DNA from 2 places in the Streptomyces sp. NPDC052225 genome. Region 1 is predicted to be linked to the other one. Evidence: riboswitches for the same ligand, from Rfam matches in the RefSeq annotation. Region 1 holds a riboswitch; the other holds the start of a gene.

Evidence for each region. A riboswitch is a leader RNA that binds a small molecule or an ion and turns the genes downstream of it on or off. The one in region 1 is predicted to bind S-adenosylmethionine.
Region 2: linked by a shared signal. The riboswitch ahead of thrC (threonine synthase) and the one ahead of AB0L37_RS14210 (aminotransferase class V-fold PLP-dependent enzyme) in region 1 are both predicted to bind S-adenosylmethionine.

The regions. Positions count from the first base shown of each region.
Region 1 is NZ_JBFAVD010000007.1:313,850-322,500, forward strand. It holds gene AB0L37_RS14180 (NlpC/P60 family protein) at 1-862, opposite strand, end outside; gene AB0L37_RS14185 (NlpC/P60 family protein) at 1,096-2,121, opposite strand; gene AB0L37_RS14190 (NYN domain-containing protein) at 2,408-3,760, opposite strand; gene AB0L37_RS14195 (hypothetical protein) at 3,793-4,032, opposite strand; gene AB0L37_RS14200 (rhomboid family intramembrane serine protease) at 4,127-4,870, shown strand; gene AB0L37_RS14205 (Lrp/AsnC ligand binding domain-containing protein) at 4,867-5,148, shown strand; gene AB0L37_RS14210 (aminotransferase class V-fold PLP-dependent enzyme) at 5,216-6,574, opposite strand; SAM riboswitch class IV at 6,762-6,879, opposite strand; gene trpD (anthranilate phosphoribosyltransferase) at 6,966-8,030, opposite strand; gene AB0L37_RS14220 (cytochrome bc complex cytochrome b subunit) at 8,152-8,651, opposite strand, start outside.
Region 2 is NZ_JBFAVD010000003.1:147,525-156,175, forward strand. It holds gene AB0L37_RS06320 (extracellular solute-binding protein) at 1-903, shown strand, start outside; gene AB0L37_RS06325 (DUF3263 domain-containing protein) at 914-1,141, shown strand; gene otsB (trehalose-phosphatase) at 1,152-1,964, shown strand; gene AB0L37_RS06335 (trehalose-6-phosphate synthase) at 2,070-3,452, opposite strand; gene AB0L37_RS06340 (isopeptide-forming domain-containing fimbrial protein) at 3,552-5,579, opposite strand; gene AB0L37_RS06345 (glucosyl-3-phosphoglycerate synthase) at 5,618-6,565, opposite strand; SAM riboswitch class I at 6,716-6,871, shown strand; gene thrC (threonine synthase) at 6,890-8,191, shown strand; gene AB0L37_RS06355 (MoaD/ThiS family protein) at 8,228-8,503, shown strand.

The DNA of each region.
Region 1 (8,651 bases):
GCTGCCCCGCGTACCGCTGGGCCTGCGAGGTGCGCGGAAGGCCCACACCGGCCTGCCCGTACGACCACTGCATCAGGCCCGAGCAGTCGAACCCCGACGGCCCGGTGGCGCCCCACACGTACGGCTTGCCGATCGCCGACTGGGCGGCGGCGAGGGCCGCGGCGGCGCGGGACGACGACGCGGCGCCCGCCCCGGAGAGGTCGGGCCGCCCGGTGCCGCGCGAGGCGCGCTCGTACGCGGCGCGCTCGGCGCTCGGCATCGAGTTGAGCAGCCGCCGCGCCTTGGCGAGCTTCGTCTCGACGCTGCGCTTGTGTTCCTGCACGGCCTTGCGGCTCTTCTCCAGGTCGCCCAGCTTGCGCTGCGCCTCGGCCCGCTTCTGGGCCAGATCCCGCTGGGCACCCTGCAGTTCGGTCAGATCGCCCGCCTGCCGGGCGCTCAGCCGGTCGAGGGTGCTGGCCCGGTCGAGGTAGCCGTCCGGGTCCGAGGAGAGCATGAGGGCGAGCGAGGGGTCCATGCCGCCGGAGCGGTACTGGGCGCCCGCGACCATGCCGAGGGCCTGCCGCATCTTGTTGATGCGCTCCTGCCCGCGGGCCACCTGGTCCTGGGTCGTGGCCAGTTCCTCGCGGAGCTTGTCGGCCCGCTCGTCGGCCTTGTTGTACGCCTCGGTGGCCTGCTCGGCCTGCTCGTAGAGGCGGTCCACCTCGGCCTTGGTGTCGGCCGGCTTGTCCTGCGGCGCGGCGCCCGCCGGAGCGGCGCCGAGGGCTGCCGCCGCCGAGGCGACGGCCACGGTCAGGACGACCCCGCGTGCACCGCGGTCGGGGCCGGAGTTCTGAGAGTGCGCAGTACGGCGATGGGACCCCACGGGTAGCCGCTCTCCCTTCCGCTGACGGATCGTGCAGGCACTCCCCGTGATCGGGGAATGCGCGCCGACAGTAGCCGCGCGACTACCGCCTGGCCAACGACCGTTCAGGGGGCGCACACCACGGCGCCCCGCCTCTGACGCAGGTCATGGGCGGGGCGCGGGGTCAGCGAGGGATACCGGAATTCGCCCGAACGGGCGCGTTTCTGATTTTCGCCAGACCGTTGGTACGAGGATCAGATGCGGACGCCGAACTGGAACGACCCGATCGTGCTCATCGACTCGTAGCGGACGACGGCGCCGGGGTGCGGGGCGTGCAGCACCTGGTTGTTGCCTGCGTACAGGCCCACGTGCGCAAGGTTGTTGAAGAAGACCAGGTCACCGGGCTTGAGCTGGCTCATGCCGATCTTGGTTCCGTCGTTCTGCTGGGTGTACGTGGTCCGCGTCAGGTTCACGCCGGCCTGGTTGTACGCCCACTGCGTCAGACCCGAGCAGTCGTAGGAGTTGGGGCCCGTGCCGCCCGAGACGTAGGGCTTGCCTATCTGGGTGGCGGCGGCGCTGAGGGCGGCGGCACCGAACTTGGAGGCGGCCGCCTCGTTGCCGAGGTCGACGCGGCCCGCGGAGTCGCGGCTGGCGCGCGCGTCCGCGGCGGCCATCTTCTGGCGCTCTTCGGCGGTCAGGGTGTTGAGCAGCTTCTGGGCGGAGCCGAGCTTGCTCTGAACTTCCTTCTTCTTCTTGCCGAGTTCGACGCGGGTGTCGGCGAGGTCCTTGAGCTTCTCGGAGGCCTCGGAACGCTCCTGGGCGAGCGTGCGCTGCTTCTCCTGGACCTTCTTGAGCGACTCGAGCTGCTGCGCGGAGAGCGAGTCGAGGGTGGACGCCTTGTCGAGGTAGTCGTCCGGGTCGGCGGAGAGGAAGAGCTGGACCGAGGGGTCGATGCCACCCGAGCGGTACTGCTGGCTGGCGAGCGAACCGAGGCCCGTACGAAGCTCGTTGAGGTCCTCCTGGCCGCGGGCGACCTTGTCCTGGAGCTGACCGATCTCCTTCTCGAGCTTCTTCTGCTTCTCCTTGGCCCCGTTGTAGAGGTCGGTGGCCTTCTCCGCCTCTTCGTAGAGCTTGTCGACCTTCGCCTTGACCTCGGTCTTGTCGGGCTTCGGCGCGGCGTTGGCGGCCTGCGAAGTGAGGGCCACGGCAGCGGCGGCGGTCGCGGTGAGCACAGTCACGCGGGTGCGGCTCGGCTGCTTGGGTCGACGGTGGGACGCCACGAAGGCGAGCTCCTTCTTCCTCCAGCCGCCTACCGAACGCCGGTCGGCGGTGCCCCTCCACCGTCACACACCTCTTGTGAGTGATCACCCGAGCGGAGGTTCGAGGCCCGACCCTAGTGACCTTCTTGTGATCAGTTCAAATCCTGACGAGAAAAATCTCGGTCACCGACTGCATTCTTTGCACACAACTCACGTGCAGTGATGCCCGTTTGACGCTACGTTGCGTGAAGGTTTCGCCAATTCGGGCAAGCGGCACGGATGTTGCAGCTCCGGACCGAACCGGACATCAACCTCGCGACAGGCGCTTCAGGAGCATGACGGACGCAACCGGACGCGCACCCGCCTTGGCGACGCCGTCGGCGACCTCCCGGTCCGTCGAGACGACGATCACGGGCCGGCCCGGCGGCTCGGCACGCACCAGCTGGCGAATCAATTCATCAGCCGTGACGCCCGCCTTGGAGAACAGCACCCGCACCCCGCGCGGCGGCGCGAGCAGCACCGGGGCGGCCAGCTCGGCCCCGTCGAAGACACAGGTGACCTCGGCGCCGGTCTGCGCGGCGAGCTGCGAGAGGGAGCCGAGCAGCCGCAGCCGCTGCTTCTCCAGCGGCATCGTGGGATAGCCGGTCTTCGTCACGTTGTAGCCGTCGACCACGAGGTGGGCCTGCGGCAGCGCGAGCAACTGGTCGAGGATCGCGGGGTCGTGCTCGTGCAGAGCGCGCGCCGCGATGTCCTTCGGCGTCATCCGGCCCGGCTCGACGGCGTCCACGGAGTCCGCGGGCCGCGCGGAGACCGGCGGCAGCGCCAGCTCCCTGCGCAGCCCCTGAGCCGCCTCAAGGACCGTGTCGAGCAGCAGCCGCACTCTCATGTCCTCGACGCTGCGCCCCTCGCGGGCCGCTCTGCGCGAGGCTTCAAGGGCCGCCTCGGCCTCCCCGAGCCGCGCCTTGAGCCGCCGCGTCTCGCTCTCGGCGGCGGACACCTGCGCCTGCCCCTCGGCCCGTACGGCGTCGGACTCGGCCCGCGCCTTGCGCACGGCGGCCTCGCCGCGCTTGACGTCACTGAGGGCGGCCCGCAGCTTGCGGTGCACGGAGTCGGCCTCGCGCCTGGCCGCGTCGAGCTCGGCGCGCAGCCGCTCGGTCTCGGCCTTGGTGTGGGCCCGCGCCTCGGCCAACTGCTCGCGCAGCCGGTCGAGCTCGGCACGGGTCTCCTCGTCGGCCCGCTCGGCGTCCGCCCGCTGGGCCTCCTCGCCGGCGGCGTCGACCAGCTTCACCCAGCCGACGGGCCGCAGCACGTACGCGGCCGCGGCCACGTCGAGCGGGTCGGCGGCGGGCGGTGGCGATCCGGTGTCCAGGGCGCCCGCCAGCTCGGGCTGCGCCTCACGGAACCGCTCCCCGATCCGCTGCCGGAAGAGCGTGTCGCTCTCCACGGCGGCGGCCATCGCGTTCCCGGCGAACTTGGCCCGACGACTCGGGGTGAACCGGGCATATTGCCGCAATTGCGACGGCAGTTCGCCGACCGTCAGACCGCCGAAGCCGTCCGAGACGATCTGTACGACGCGGCGCCGCACTCCTTCGGGCAACGGCCGGTCGAGCACCTCGGCGGCACCGCCGTCCCCGGCCTCCCCGCCCGTGCTCTCCACCATCCGTCACCCCAAGTCGCTGTGGGGCCGCTCCGTCAGGAGTCGGCGCCCGGCCTGTCCACGAGTTCCACCTGATCCACGGCGTTGCACCAACGGCAGCGGACCGACTCGATGGTCTCACTGACCACGTTGCGTTCCTCGACGTTCGGCTCACCGGCCAGGTCGAGGTGGACGTACTCGACGACCTTCGAGGAGCGGGTCACGTCGAACCGCGTGAGGTTGCCGCAGAGCGTGCAGCGCCAGCGGGTGGTGGCGGTCGGCAGGGGAACCGTCATCGAATTGCGCCTCTTCTTTCGCTCGCTGTATTGCCCGTAACCCTACGGCCTGCCGTACGCCGCCCGCTCCCCGCCGTGCGTCATGCTCTCTTGCATGATCGGCAACGGGCGCGACGCGATCGCGAAGGTGACCGCATTCCTCAGAGGGCACCCCGCCCCGGTCACGTACGGAATCATCGCCGTCTGCTGCGTGGCCTTCGTCATCTCGCCGGTCTCCGGTCTCAACCCCTCGTACGGCACCGGGGCCCGCCTGCTCACCGCGCAGACCGCCTACTTCGAGCGCTGGGGCGTGGTCCCCGCCGAACTCTTCTCGGGATCACCCCGAGCCGCGCTCACCCCGGCCACGGCCCTGTTCGTGCACGGCAGCTGGCTGCACCTGCTGGGCAACATGCTCTTCCTCTACGTCTTCGGGGCGATGGTCGAAGAACGCATGGGCCACATCGCGTACGCGCTCTTCTATCTGGTCAGCGGCTACCTGGCGCTCCTCGGCTACGCGATCGCGCACGCCGACTCCGACCAGACGCTGGTGGGCGCCTCGGGGGCCATCTCCGCGGTCCTCGGCGCCTTCCTGTACCTGTTCCCCGATGCGCGCGTGACGAGCCTGTTCCCGTTCCTGTTCTTCCTGCCGCTGCGCTTTCCGGCATGGGTGGTGCTGCCGTTCTGGGTGGCGCTTCAGTGGGCGGCGGCGGGACGGGACAGCCAGGGGCCGGGAGTGGCGTATCTGGCGCACCTGATCGGCTTCTCCCTCGGGTTCCTCTACGCGTGGGTGCGGTACAGGGGCCGGGCTAGAGTGAGGACAGTCCCAGCCACGGCCACCGAGGGAGACAGCCAGCCGTGATCACCGCGATCGTGCTCATCAAGACCAGCGTGGACCGGATCCCCGAGATCGCCGAGTCGATCGCGGCCCTGGACAGCGTCAGCGAGGTCTTCTCCGTCACCGGCACGTACGACCTGATCGCCATGGTCCGGGTGGCCCGGCACGACGATCTGGCGGATGTCATCCCCGGCAAGATCAGCAAGATCGCCGGCGTCGAGGCGACGGACACGCACGTGGCGTTCCGCACGTACTCGCAGCACGACCTGGAGGCGGCGTTCGCCATCGGCCTCGACGGCTGACCCCGCACACGCATACGAAAGCCGCGGCCGGGGCCGCGGCTTTCGCGCTGTCCCACGTCACACGGCCTCAGGAGGCCGGCACGCAACGCCCGTCCTCGGTGCGGTAGTTCCAGGCCGCTCCGTCGCGTACGAGCTCCTTCACCGCGGTGACGAAACGCTCCACGTGCTCGTCGGGCGTCCCCGCGCCGAAGCTGACCCGGATCGCGTTCAGCGACTTCTCCCCCGGCGCCGCCTCGGGCGCACCGCACTCGCCCTGCGTGTGCGGGTCGGAGCCGAGCAGCGTGCGCACGAGCGGGTGGGCGCAGAACAGGCCGTCGCGCACGCCGATCCCGTACTCGGCGGAGAGCGCGGCGGCGAAGTGCGAGGAGTTCCAGCCCTCCACGACGAACGAGATGACACCGACCCGCGGGGCGTCGTCGCCGAACAGCGAGAGCACCCTCACCTCGGGCACGCCGGCGAGGCCTTCGCGCACGGTGCGGATCAGGTGCTGCTCACGGGCGACCAGGTTGTCGAACCCGGCCTCGGTGAGCGCCTTGCACGCGGAGGCGATGGAGTACACGCCGATGACGTTCGGCGAGCCGGCCTCGTGGCGGGCGGCGGTGGCGTGCCACTCGACGTCCACCCCTCCGTCGGCGCGCCGCGCGACCTTACGGGAGGCACCGCCACCGGCGAGGTACGGCTCGGCCTCGGTCAGCCAGTCGGAGCGCCCGGCGAGCACCCCCGAACCGAACGGCGCGTACAGCTTGTGCCCGGAGAAGGCGACCCAGTCGACGTCCAACTCCCTTACGGAGACGGGGTGGTGGGGCGCGAGCTGGGCGGCGTCGAGCACGATGCGGGCACCGTGCGCGTGAGCGGCCGCCGCCAGCTCGCGCACCGGCCAGAGCTCACCGGTGACGTTCGAGGCACCGGTGACGCAGACGAGGGCCGGGCCGTACGGGTCGCGGTCGGCGAGCGCCCGCTCCAGGGTGGCGACGGCCTCGTCCGGGGTGCGCGGCGCGTTCAGGTACGTCACGCGGGCGTCGCGCCAGGGCAGCAGCGAGGCGTGGTGCTCGGTCTCGAAGACGAAGACCTGGCAGTCGGCCGGGAGCGCGGCGGCGAGCAGGTTGAGCGAGTCGGTGGTCGACCGGGTGAAGACGACCTGGTCGCCGTCGCGGCAGTCGAGGAACTCGGCGACCGTGGCACGGGAGTTCTCGAAGAGGTCGGTCGACAGCTGCGACAGGTACCCGGCGCCCCGGTGCACGCTGCCGTAGTACGGCGCGTACGCGGCGACGTCGTCCCACACCCGCTGCAGGGCCGGCGCGCTGGCCGCGTAGTCGAGGGCCGCGTACGTCACTTCGCCGCCGGTGACGAGCGGCACGGTGACGTCCCGGCCGAGAACGGCGAGCGGGGCGATGGTCTCGGTGCAGGCGTCGACGGAAACAGACATGGGTGAACTCCCTGGCGAGGTAAGCGAATTGACCATGCCGAAGCCACGACTGAGCACGACGGAACAGGGCTCGACGGCACGGAAAGAAGAGAAGAGACGGTACGCAGAGGCGGGGCCGGGACGCCCTATCGCATTCGCTTGCTCACGAGACTGCTCCCTTGAGGACCAGGACCCCAGGGTTGCAAGGGGTCCGCGCTTGCCATACGCCTTGCTGCGTACGGCCTGGTCTTCACCCAGGGCACCCCGCCACGGACGGAGGGTTGCCGGACAGCGGGCTGGGGCCTCGGTCGCTGTCACTCATGACCTTGGACAGAATCCTGCCACACGTCGCGGATACGGCAAGGGCGCAGTCCATTTCCTGAGACGAAACGGACTGCGCCCTGCGTCACACTCAGCGGTTGGTGGCGACGACCCACCGTTCGAGCGCGGCCTTCGCGGCGCCGGAGTCGATCGACTCGGCGGCCCGGTCCATGCCGGCCCTGATCTGCTCGGCGAGCGTCCCGCTGCCGGGCCGTACGGCGACGAGCGCGGCCGCCGCGTTGAGCAGCACGGCGTCGCGCACGGGCCCGCGCTCCCCGTCGAGCAGCCGCCGCGCGACCTCCGCGTTGAACGACGGGTCGCCCCCGCGCAGCGCCTCGATCGGCACGGTCTCGATCCCGACGTCGCGCGGGTCGAAGGCCTCCTCGCGCACCGCGCCGTCCCGTACGACCCACACCCGCGACGGGCCGGTGACGGTCAGCTCGTCGAGCCCGTCGTCGCCGCGGAAGACCAGCGAGGAGTTGCCGCGCTCGGCGAAGACCCCGGCGATGATGGGCGCGAGCCGCGGGTCCGCGACGCCGACCGCCTGCGCCTTGACGCGGGCCGGGTTGGTGAGCGGGCCGAGCGCGTTGAAGACGGTCCTGATGCCGATCTGCCCGCGCGCGGCGCCCGCGTGCCGCAGCGCCGGGTGGAACTTGATGGCGAAGCAGAAGGTGATCCCGGCTTCCTCGGCCACCTCGGCGACGCGCTGCGGCGCGATGTCGAGGTTCACGCCGAGCTTCTCCAGGACGTCCGACGAGCCCGAGGCGCTGGAGGCGGCGCGGTTGCCGTGCTTGACGACCTTCGTGCCGGTGCCGGCGATGACGATCGCCGCCATGGTGGAGATGTTGACGGTCTTGGCGCCGTCCCCGCCGGTGCCGACGATGTCGACGGCCTCGCCGGGCACCTCGATGGTGTTGGCGTGCTCGTACATCCCGCGGACGAGACCGACGATCTCCTGGACGGTCTCGCCCTTGGCCCGCAGCGCGACCACGAAGGCGGCGATCTGCGCGTCGGTCGCCTCGCCCCGCATGATCCGGTCCATCGCCCACGCGGTGTCGTCGGCGCTCTGGTCGCGGCCGTCGAGCAGACCGTTCAGCACGGCGGGCCAGGAACGGCCCGCCGCGGTGGTGCCTCCTGCGGGCGTCAAAGCGCTCATGGCCGCTCCTGTGTGGTGTTCGTAAGGATGAAACGTCCCCACCTTATCGAGCGACGGGGACGGCAAAGAGCCCCCGTCCAGGCACTGGACGGGGGCTCTTGCCGTGGCGGACAGTCAGAGATCAGTGGTGGCCGTGGCCGCTGGTGATCTCCTTGTACTCCTCGACGGTGGGCTTGGGGATCTGGTTGTGCTCCCCGTAGTAGCCCTTCGAGAGCTTGGCGCGCAGCTTCTGCATGCGCGACAGCTTGCGCTCCACACCGTTCTCGTCGACCGACGGGCCGATCTCGAGCGGCTGGTACTGCTCGTGCGCCGTGAGGGTGTGCAGGGCCTCCTGGTCGAGCGGCTCGTGCACCTCGATGAACTCACCGTGCGGCAGGCGCTTGATGATGCCGGACTCGCGTCCGTGCAGCACCTTGTCCTTGTCGCGGCGCTGGAGGCCGAGGCAGATCCGCTTGGTGGCGATGAACACCAGGACCGGCACGACGAAGAATCCGACGCGGACGAACCAGGTGATCGCGTTGATCGACAGGTGGAAGTGCGTGGCCCAGAGGTCGTTTCCACCACCCACGAGGAGCACGAAGTACCAGGAGATCCACGCGGCACCGAAGGCCGTGCGGGTCG
Region 2 (8,651 bases), on a different contig from region 1:
GTGCAGGCCGACTTCCTGACCGAGACGCGCGAGGCCAGCGAGGTCGACGGCGTGCAGTACGGGATGCCGTTCGCCGCCTCCACGCGCCGCCTCTTCTACAACAAGGCGCTCTTCGAGAAGGCCGACATCACGCCGCCGAAGACCTGGTCGCAGCTGGTCGCCGACGCCCGCGCGCTCAAGGCGCAGGGCGTGCGCTACCCCTTCGCGCTGCCGCTCGGCAAGGAAGAGGCGCAGGCCGAGACGCTGATCTGGACGCTGAGCAACGGCGGCGGCTACACCGACAACGTCGGCAGCTACGCCATCGACGCCAAGCAGAACGTCGAGGCTGTCGACTGGCTCAAGAACGACCTGGTCGACGCGGGCCTCACCGGCCCCACGGCCCCCTCGAAGCTCAACCGGACCCCGGCCTTCCAGGCGTTCGCCGCCGGTCAGGTCGGCATGCTCGCCGGGCACCCCACGCTGATGAACATGGCCAAGGCGAAGAAGCTCGACTACGGCGATGTCGCGATCCCCGGACCCCACGGGACTCCCAAGTCCACGATGGGCGTGAACGACTGGATGATGGCGTTCAAGCAGGGCGGCCACCGCAAGCAGGTCGGCGAGTTCCTCGACTACGTGTACAGCCCGAAGAACGTCCTCGCGTTCTCCCGCGAGTACACCCTCGCGCCGGTCACCGTCTCGGCCTCCGAGACGATGGCCGCCTCGGCCCGCGACAAGGACATCCGGCCGTTCATCGACGAGCTCAGCGGCGCCACGTTCTACCCGGCGAACAAGACGTCCTGGCCGCAGGTCAGCGCCGACATCAAGGCGCAGATCGGCACGGCCGTCTCCGGCTCCGGCAGCGCCGCGGGCGTCCTCGGCCGGATCCAGAACTCCGCGGCGGCCGCGGAAGCCGCCGAGTAGCGTGGCGGGCATGGAGTCTCTGGGCGAACGGGAGAAGGCCGTCCTCGCGTTCGAGGGCCGCGGCTTCGAGTCGCCGGGCGCGAAGGAGCGGGCGATCCGCGAGGAGCTCGACCTGGCCCCGGTCCGCTACTACCAGCTCCTGAACGCGCTGCTCGACGATCCCCGGGCACTGGAGGCGGCGCCGGTCACGGTGAACAGGTTGCGACGTGTCCGGGAGGAGCGGCGGAGCCACCGCTAAGGTCGGTCCCATGGACGCCCTCAGGACCGCCGCCGGCCGGGACGGACTGGCCGCCATCACCGCCCGCCCCCACAAAGCCGTCATCGCGCTCGACTTCGACGGGACCCTCGCCCCGATCGTGCCCGACCCCGACCAGGCCCGCGCCCACCCCGACGCGGTGCCCGCGCTCGCCGCGCTCGCGCCGAAGGTGGCCTCCATCGCGGTGATCACCGGCAGGCCCGCCGGCGTCGCGGTCCGCCACGGCGGCTTCGCGGGCGTGCCCGGCCTCGAACACCTCGTCGTCCTCGGCCACTACGGCGCCGAGCGCTGGGACGCCGTCACGGGCACGGTGCACGCCCCCGCACCGCACCCGGGGGTCGCCGCGGTCCGCTCCGAACTCCCCGGAGTCCTCGCCGAGTCGAACCTCTGGCACGACACGTACATCGAGGAGAAGGGCCGCGCCGTGGCGGTCCACACGCGCCGCGCCCCCGACCCGCAGGGCGCGTTCGAGACGCTCCGCTCACCGCTGTCGGCCCTGGCGGCACGGCACGGCCTGGTGGTCGAACCCGGCCGCATGGTCCTGGAACTGCGCCCCCCGGGCGTCGACAAGGGCGTGGCCCTCACCGAGTACGTACGGGAGGTCGGCGCCGAGTCGGTCCTCTACGCGGGCGACGACCTCGGCGATCTCCCGGCCTTCGCCGCAGTCGAAAAACTCCGCTCGGACGGCATCCCGGGCGTCCTCGTGGCGGCGGACACGGTGATCGCGGAGCTGGCCGAGAGGGCCGACCTGGTTCTGGACGGCCCGGAAGCTGTGGTCCGCATGTTGCGCGATCTGCCCCTTTAGGGGCGCGGGGAGCGGCGCGACCAGCCCCCACGGCGCCGCACCCGGCAGCGATGCCGAGGCCCCGGGGCTCTGCCCCGGACCCCGCTGCCCAATCGCCGCAGGGGCTCACTCGGCCCCCAGCGCCTCCAGCTGCTCCAGGAACCACGGCCCGGGCGGCAACGAGGTGGCGGCGGCAGCCAACCGCTTCGTACGCTCCGCTCGCTCGTCGTCCGGCATGGCCAGCGCGGCGGCCAGCGCCTCCGACGTGCCGGTCACGTCGTACGGGTTGACCACCAGCGCGTCCTCGGCCAGTTCCTCGTACGCGCCCGCCTCCCTCGACAGGACCAGGACGCAGCCGTCGTCCGAGACCACCGGGACCTCCTTCGCGACGAGGTTCATGCCGTCGCGGATCGGGTTGACCAGGGCGACGTCCGCGAGGCGGTACGCGGCGAGGGAGCGGGCGAAGTCGTCCTTCACGTGGAGGATCACCGGGGTCCAAGACGGTGTGCCGTAGCGGGAGTTGATGGACTCGGCGACGCGGGAGACCTCCGCCGTGTAGTCGCGGTAGACCGCCAGGTCCTGCCGGGAGGGATACGCGAACGCCACATGGACGACCTTCTCCCGCCACTCGGGGCGGGTCTCCAGGAGCAACTCGTAGGCGTGCAGGCCGCGGACGATGTTCTTCGACAGTTCCGTGCGGTCCACCCGGACGATCACCTTGCGGTCCTCGCCCACCTGCTCGCGCAGCGCCGCCAGACGCTCGTCCACGTCCGGCCGGTGCGCCCGCTCCCGGAGGAAGTCCGCGTCGGCGCCGAGCCCGTGCACGCCGATCCGCGTGCCGGACGTGCCCCCGAGGATCCGCGTACAGCAGTCGGTGAAGGCGTCCGCCCAGCGGCGGGTCAGAAAGGCCAGCCGGTCCGCGCCGAGCATCCCGCGCAGCAGCTGCTCGGCGATGTCGTCGGGCAGCATCCGGAAGTAGTCGACGGGTGCCCAGGGCGTGTGCGAGAAGTGGCCGATGCGCAGGTCGTCGCGGAGCTCGCGCAGCATGCCGGGGACCAGGGCCAGGTGGTAGTCCTGGACGACGACCGTCGCCCCCGGCGCGGCCTCGTCCGCCAGCGCCTGCGCGAAGGCCCGGTTGTACGCCTCGTACGACGCCCACCGGCGGCGGAACTCGGTGCCGAACGACGGCTCCAGAGGCGTCTGGTACAGCATGTGGTGCACGAACCACAGGACCGAGTTCGCGATCCCGTTGTACGCGTCCGTGTGCACGTCGGCGTCGATGTCCAGCATCCGTACGCCGGGTTCGGTGACCCCGCGCCGCACCGCCTCGCGGTCGCCGTCGCCGAGGGCCGCGCACACCCACAGCTTGTCCTCGACGACGCTCAGGGCGGAGACGAGTCCGCCCCCGCCGCGCTTCGCCTCGACCGAACCGTCGTCGCCGACGGCGTAGGAGACCGGGCCGCGGTTGGACGCGACGAGAACCTCAGCAGCACCATGCGTGGAAGCCATAAGCCGAAACTAGCCCGCCCCGGAAACGCTCAAACGTACGGCCGGGCTCCATCAGGAGCCCGGCCGTACACAACGCCGGCTGCCGCGTCGGCCGCGGCGTCAGTTCCTGCGGGAGCGGACCGCCGCGAGAATCAGCGCGCCGAGCCCGCACAGCGACACGGCGAGGCCGCCGTACAGCAGGGTGTGCGAGTCGGAGCCGGTCTCGGCGAGCTCGGGAGCGGTCGGCTTCGGGGGCGTGGGCCGGGCCTGGACGCGGCCCACGGTGAAGGTGATCGTGCACGACGGGTCGGTGCTGCCCTTGGCGCAGACGCTGCCCGGGATCACCAGGTGACGGGTGACCGTCCTGCCCGGGGTGTTGGGCACCTCGATGTGGACGGGCACCGTGATCTGGCCGTGCGGCGGGACGGTGACCTCCCGGAGGGTGCCGTCCTCGTCGGTGACCTCGGTCTCGCGCGGGGTGTCACCGGGGTTGCGGATGACGACCGGGACGACGAGGTCGCCGGGCGGCGGGTTCAGCGGGAACTCGCCCACGTCGACGATCAGCTGCGGCGGCGTCGGCGGCGCCGGCGGCTCCTCGATGACGGGCGTGATGCCGCACTTCGGGTCCGTGGAGCCGTCCTCGCAGTTGGTGCGCGGGGTGTCGGCGACGATGTTGTTGGTGAGCTTGCCGTCCCCGCCGACCGGGTCCTTGACCTTCACCGAGTACGTGACGGTGGCCGTCTTGCCGGCCGGGATGTCACCGGTGAAATTGATCTTCGGCGCGGTGTAGGAGACGTTCCCGACGCTCGCCTTCGCGTCGTTGTTGTACGTCGCGTCGTCGAGGTTCTCGGTGAGGTCGTCGGTGAACTTCGCGTTCGGGTAGTCGAGCTTGCTGATGTTCTCGGCCTTGACCGTGTACGTCACCGTGTCGCCGGGCCGCACCGTGGCCGGGCTCGCCGTCTTGGTGATCTCCAGGTCGGGGACCGGGACGGACAGCGCGAGCGCCGAGGGGACGTACGTGTCGCCCTTGGTGGAGAAGCTCAGCGTGGTGGAGGTGGCGCCGACCGGGATCGGCTCCGCCTTCACGGCCGCCCGCGAGGAGCCGCCCGAGACGTCGAACTCCTTCGCGTCGATGCTCAGGTTGTTGACCATCTTCGGGTCGAGGGCGCCGTCGTCCTCGGAGATGAAGAAGTTGTTGGTGTTGCCGGTGTGCGACTCGGTGATGTTCTGGCCGCCGACCGCGAACTTGTCGCCCGAGGTGTTCCAGTCGCCCTCGTACGCGGTGACGCTCGCGTGCGGGGTGCCGCTCGTGCGGTAGAAACCGTCGACCGTGACCGTGGTGGCCGGCGACGTGGAGCGCTGGAGGACGTGGCCGCCGTAGACGTACACGTTGCGGCGGTCGGGCGCGTAGGTCTCGTCGGGGCCGTCGTACTTGTAGACGACGGTCATCGACCAGCCCGCGACGCAGCCCTTGCCGGTCGGCGCCCAGATGTCGCCGACGGCGACGGGGACCGGCGCCCCGGTCCCGGTGACCCCGCTGAACAGGCTCGTGACGTCGGCCTCGCCGGTGTAGTAGTGCGGGCCGCTGGTGGTCGCCGGGTCCCGCACCAGGTTCTGCGGGGCGACCTTGGTGGGCGTCGCGCCGGCCACGCCGACCACGGGCACCGCGGCGAGCGGGTCGCCCGGCGAGGGCAGCACGTCCGCGCCGGAGATGTCGCAGCGCTTGAGGGCGGCGCCGCTGGGGCCGCGGTACGTGCCGTCGTTGCCGCCGAAGAAGAGGCGGGCGTAGGCGACCTTCGCGCCCGGCGGGATGGCGACCCGGCCGGTGCTGGAGCCGTAGCCGTCCGTCGTCCCGGCCGTGTTGATCCGCTCCATGACGAACGTGTTGTTGTTGTCCTTGCCCTCGCCGTTCGCTGCGACGGCGCAGCGCGCGGCCATGGTGGCGTCGCCGGTGGGGCAGCCCATGACCGTGTTGCCGATGGTCTTGAAGTCGCCGTAGATCGACTCGTCGTAGCGCTGGGCGAAGGGGGAGATGACGTCCGCTGCGGCCGGGACCGTGGCGGCGCCGACCAGTGAGCCTGTGAGGGCGGCGGTGGCGGCGAAGGCCGCCGTGCCGCGTGCGTATCCCTGTACGTGTCTGAGCCACATAAAGGGCAATTTAGGCAAAAATCATAATCATCCAGTGGTTACGCCACGCGACGCTCCGCATACTCACTGATTTCGGTCATCGGGGGCCGCTCCTCGGTGTCCACCGCGTGCGTCCGCGGCTCGAACCCGTCCTCGCCCCGCTCGAACTGGGTGAGCACCGGCCGCACCAGATGCCCGCGCGCGAGCCGCAGCTGCGCCGTGCGGTAGATCGCCGCCGCCATCCGGCCAAGGGCCTGCCCGTCCTGGTGCCGGTGCTTGCGCACCCCCACGTCCACCTGGGCGAGCGCGTCCAGGCCCACGGTGTGCAGCGCGTCGACGAGGAGGCCGAGCTCCACCCCGTATCCGACGGGGAACGGCAGCTGTTCGAGCAGCGAGCGCCTGGCCGCGTACTCGCCGCCCAACGGCTGGACGAATCCGGCCAGTTGGGGCCAGTGCAGATTGAGGATCGGCCGCGCCATCAGCTCCGTGACCCGGCCGCCCTGGCCGGCCGCGGAACCCAGCGGCCGGTCGTACATGGCCTTGACGAAGTCCACGCCCGGGTCGGTGAGCAGCGGGCCGACGATCCCCGAGACGAAGTCCGCCGAGAACTCCTTCAGATCCGCGTCGACGAAGCAGACGATGTCACCGGACGTGACGAGGAGCGAACGCCACAGCACCTCGCCCTTTCCGGGCCGCGCCGGGATCCGCGGCAGGATCGTGTCCCGGTGCACGACCCGCGCCCCGGCCGCCGCCGCGACCGCCGACGTCCGGTCCGTGGAGCCGGAGTCGATCACGACGAGCTCGTCGACGAGCGGCACGGCCTCCGTCATCAGCTCGCGTCGGATCACGGCGACGATCTCGCCGACCGTCTCCTCCTCGTTGAGCGCGGGCAGTACGACGCTCACGGTCCGGCCCGACGCCCGTTTCGCGGCGATCAGACGGGACAGCGGACGGTCGGCCACGGACCAGGAACGCCCGCTCAGCCAGCGCTCGACCTCTTCCAGCACGGTCAGAGTCCTCCCGTATGTGATCCATCTCGCGGTTCGGACGACTATCTCAAGGGTCCAGGGCGTCGGTTACAGTCTTGAACAAGGCCGGTGACCATCGCATGTCGGGGTCGCCGCCCACGCCTCAGTGCGTGACACACAACCGAATACCGCTCATCCAGAGGGGCAGAGGGATACGGCCCGTTGAAGCCCCGGCAACCCTCCAGCCGGTCTCGTACGACTGTCATCGTCGACGTCGCGGGGCTCCCGGCTAGGGAAGGTGCCAAATCCGTCTCGCGGCGAGGTGCGCCGCGAGGAAGATGAGGAGAAAGGGCCTCGCCTCTCATGGCTGTACAGACTGTCGCCACCGAAACCGCCGCTCCGACCGTTGACCTCGGTCCCGCCGCAGGCCTCTCCTGCCGCGAGTGCGGTGCTCAGTTCCCGCTCGGTCCGATCTTCGCGTGCGTCGAGTGTTTCGGGCCTCTGGAAGTCGCGTACGACCTTCCCGTCGGCGACCCCGAGGCGCTCCGCAAGCAGATCGAGGCGGGCCCGGCCAACATCTGGCGCTACGCCCCCCTCCTGCCGGTCCCGGCCGACGTCGCCGAGAAGCCGAACCTGAACCCGGGCTGGACCAAGCTCGTCAAGGCCGACAACCTCGCCCGCGAACTCGGCGTCGAGCAGGGCAAGTTGTTCGTCAAGGACGACTCCGGCAACCCGACCCACTCCTTCAAGGACCGCGTCGTCGCCCAGGCCATCGAGGCCGCGCGCGCTTTCGGTTTCACGACGCTGTCGTGCTCCTCCACCGGCAACCTGGCCGGGGCCGTCGGCGCCGCCGCCGCCCGCGCCGGCTTCCGCTCGTGCGTGTTCATCCCGCACGACCTGGAGCAGGGCAAGGTCGTCATGGCCGGTGTCTACGGCGGTGACCTCGTCGCCATCGAGGGCAACTACGACGACGTGAACCGCTTCTGCTCCGAGCTCATCGGCGACCCGCTGGGCGAGGGCTGGGGCTTTGTGAACGTGAACCTGCGCCCGTACTACGGCGAGGGCTCCAAGACGCTCGCCTACGAGATCTGCGAGCAGCTGGGCTGGCAGCTCCCGGACCAGCTGGTCATCCCGATCGCGTCGGGTTCGCAGTTCACGAAGATCGACAAGGGCCTCCAGGAGCTGATCAAGCTCGGCCTCGTCGAGGACAAGCCGTACAAGCTCTTCGGCGCCCAGGCCGAGGGGTGCTCGCCGGTCTCGGTGGCGTACAAGGCAGGCACCGACGTCGTACGGCCGCAGAAGCCGAACACGATCGCCAAGTCCCTTGCGATCGGGAACCCGGCCGACGGCCCCTACGTCCTCGACATCGCCCGCCGCACCGGCGGCGCCGTGGAGGACGTGAACGACGAGCAGGTCGTGGACGCCATCAAGCTGCTCGCGCAGACCGAGGGCATCTTCGCCGAGACGGCGGGCGGCGTGACGCTCGGCGTCACGAAGAAGCTGATCGAGGCGGGGCTCATCGACCCGTCCCTCACCACGGTCGTCCTGAACACCGGTGACGGGCTCAAGACCCTCGACGCGGTTGCCGATTCGTCCCAGGCGACCGCCACGATCCGGCCGAGCCTCGACGCGTTCCGCGACGCCGGCCTCGCCGCCGACCACTGAGCCAACCGAACTTGTAGGAACGGGAGTCACCCAGCCATGAGCGTCAACGTCCGTATTCCGACCATCCTGCGCACCTACACCGGCGGCCAGGCCGAGGTCCCCGCCGAGGGCGCCACGCTCTCCGAGGTCATCGCCGACCTGGAGAAGAACCACACCGGGATCGCCGCCCGCGTCCTGGACGACCAGGGCAAGCTGCGCCGCTTCGTGAACGTCTACGTGAACGACGACGACGTCCGCTTCGAGCAGGGCCTGGAGACGGCGACGCCGGACGGCGCGGGCGTCTCGATCATTCCGGCCGTCGCCGGCGGCTGATCTTTCGCCGATCTGCTCAGAGTTACGTGAATTGCCCCCTCCGCAAGAGAAGCGGAGGGGGCAATTCTGCATGGTTGAGCGCGGTACAGTTGGGGAAGCTGCTTCGTTTCGGTACGTGGCGCATGACGGGCGCATATGAGTTCTCGCC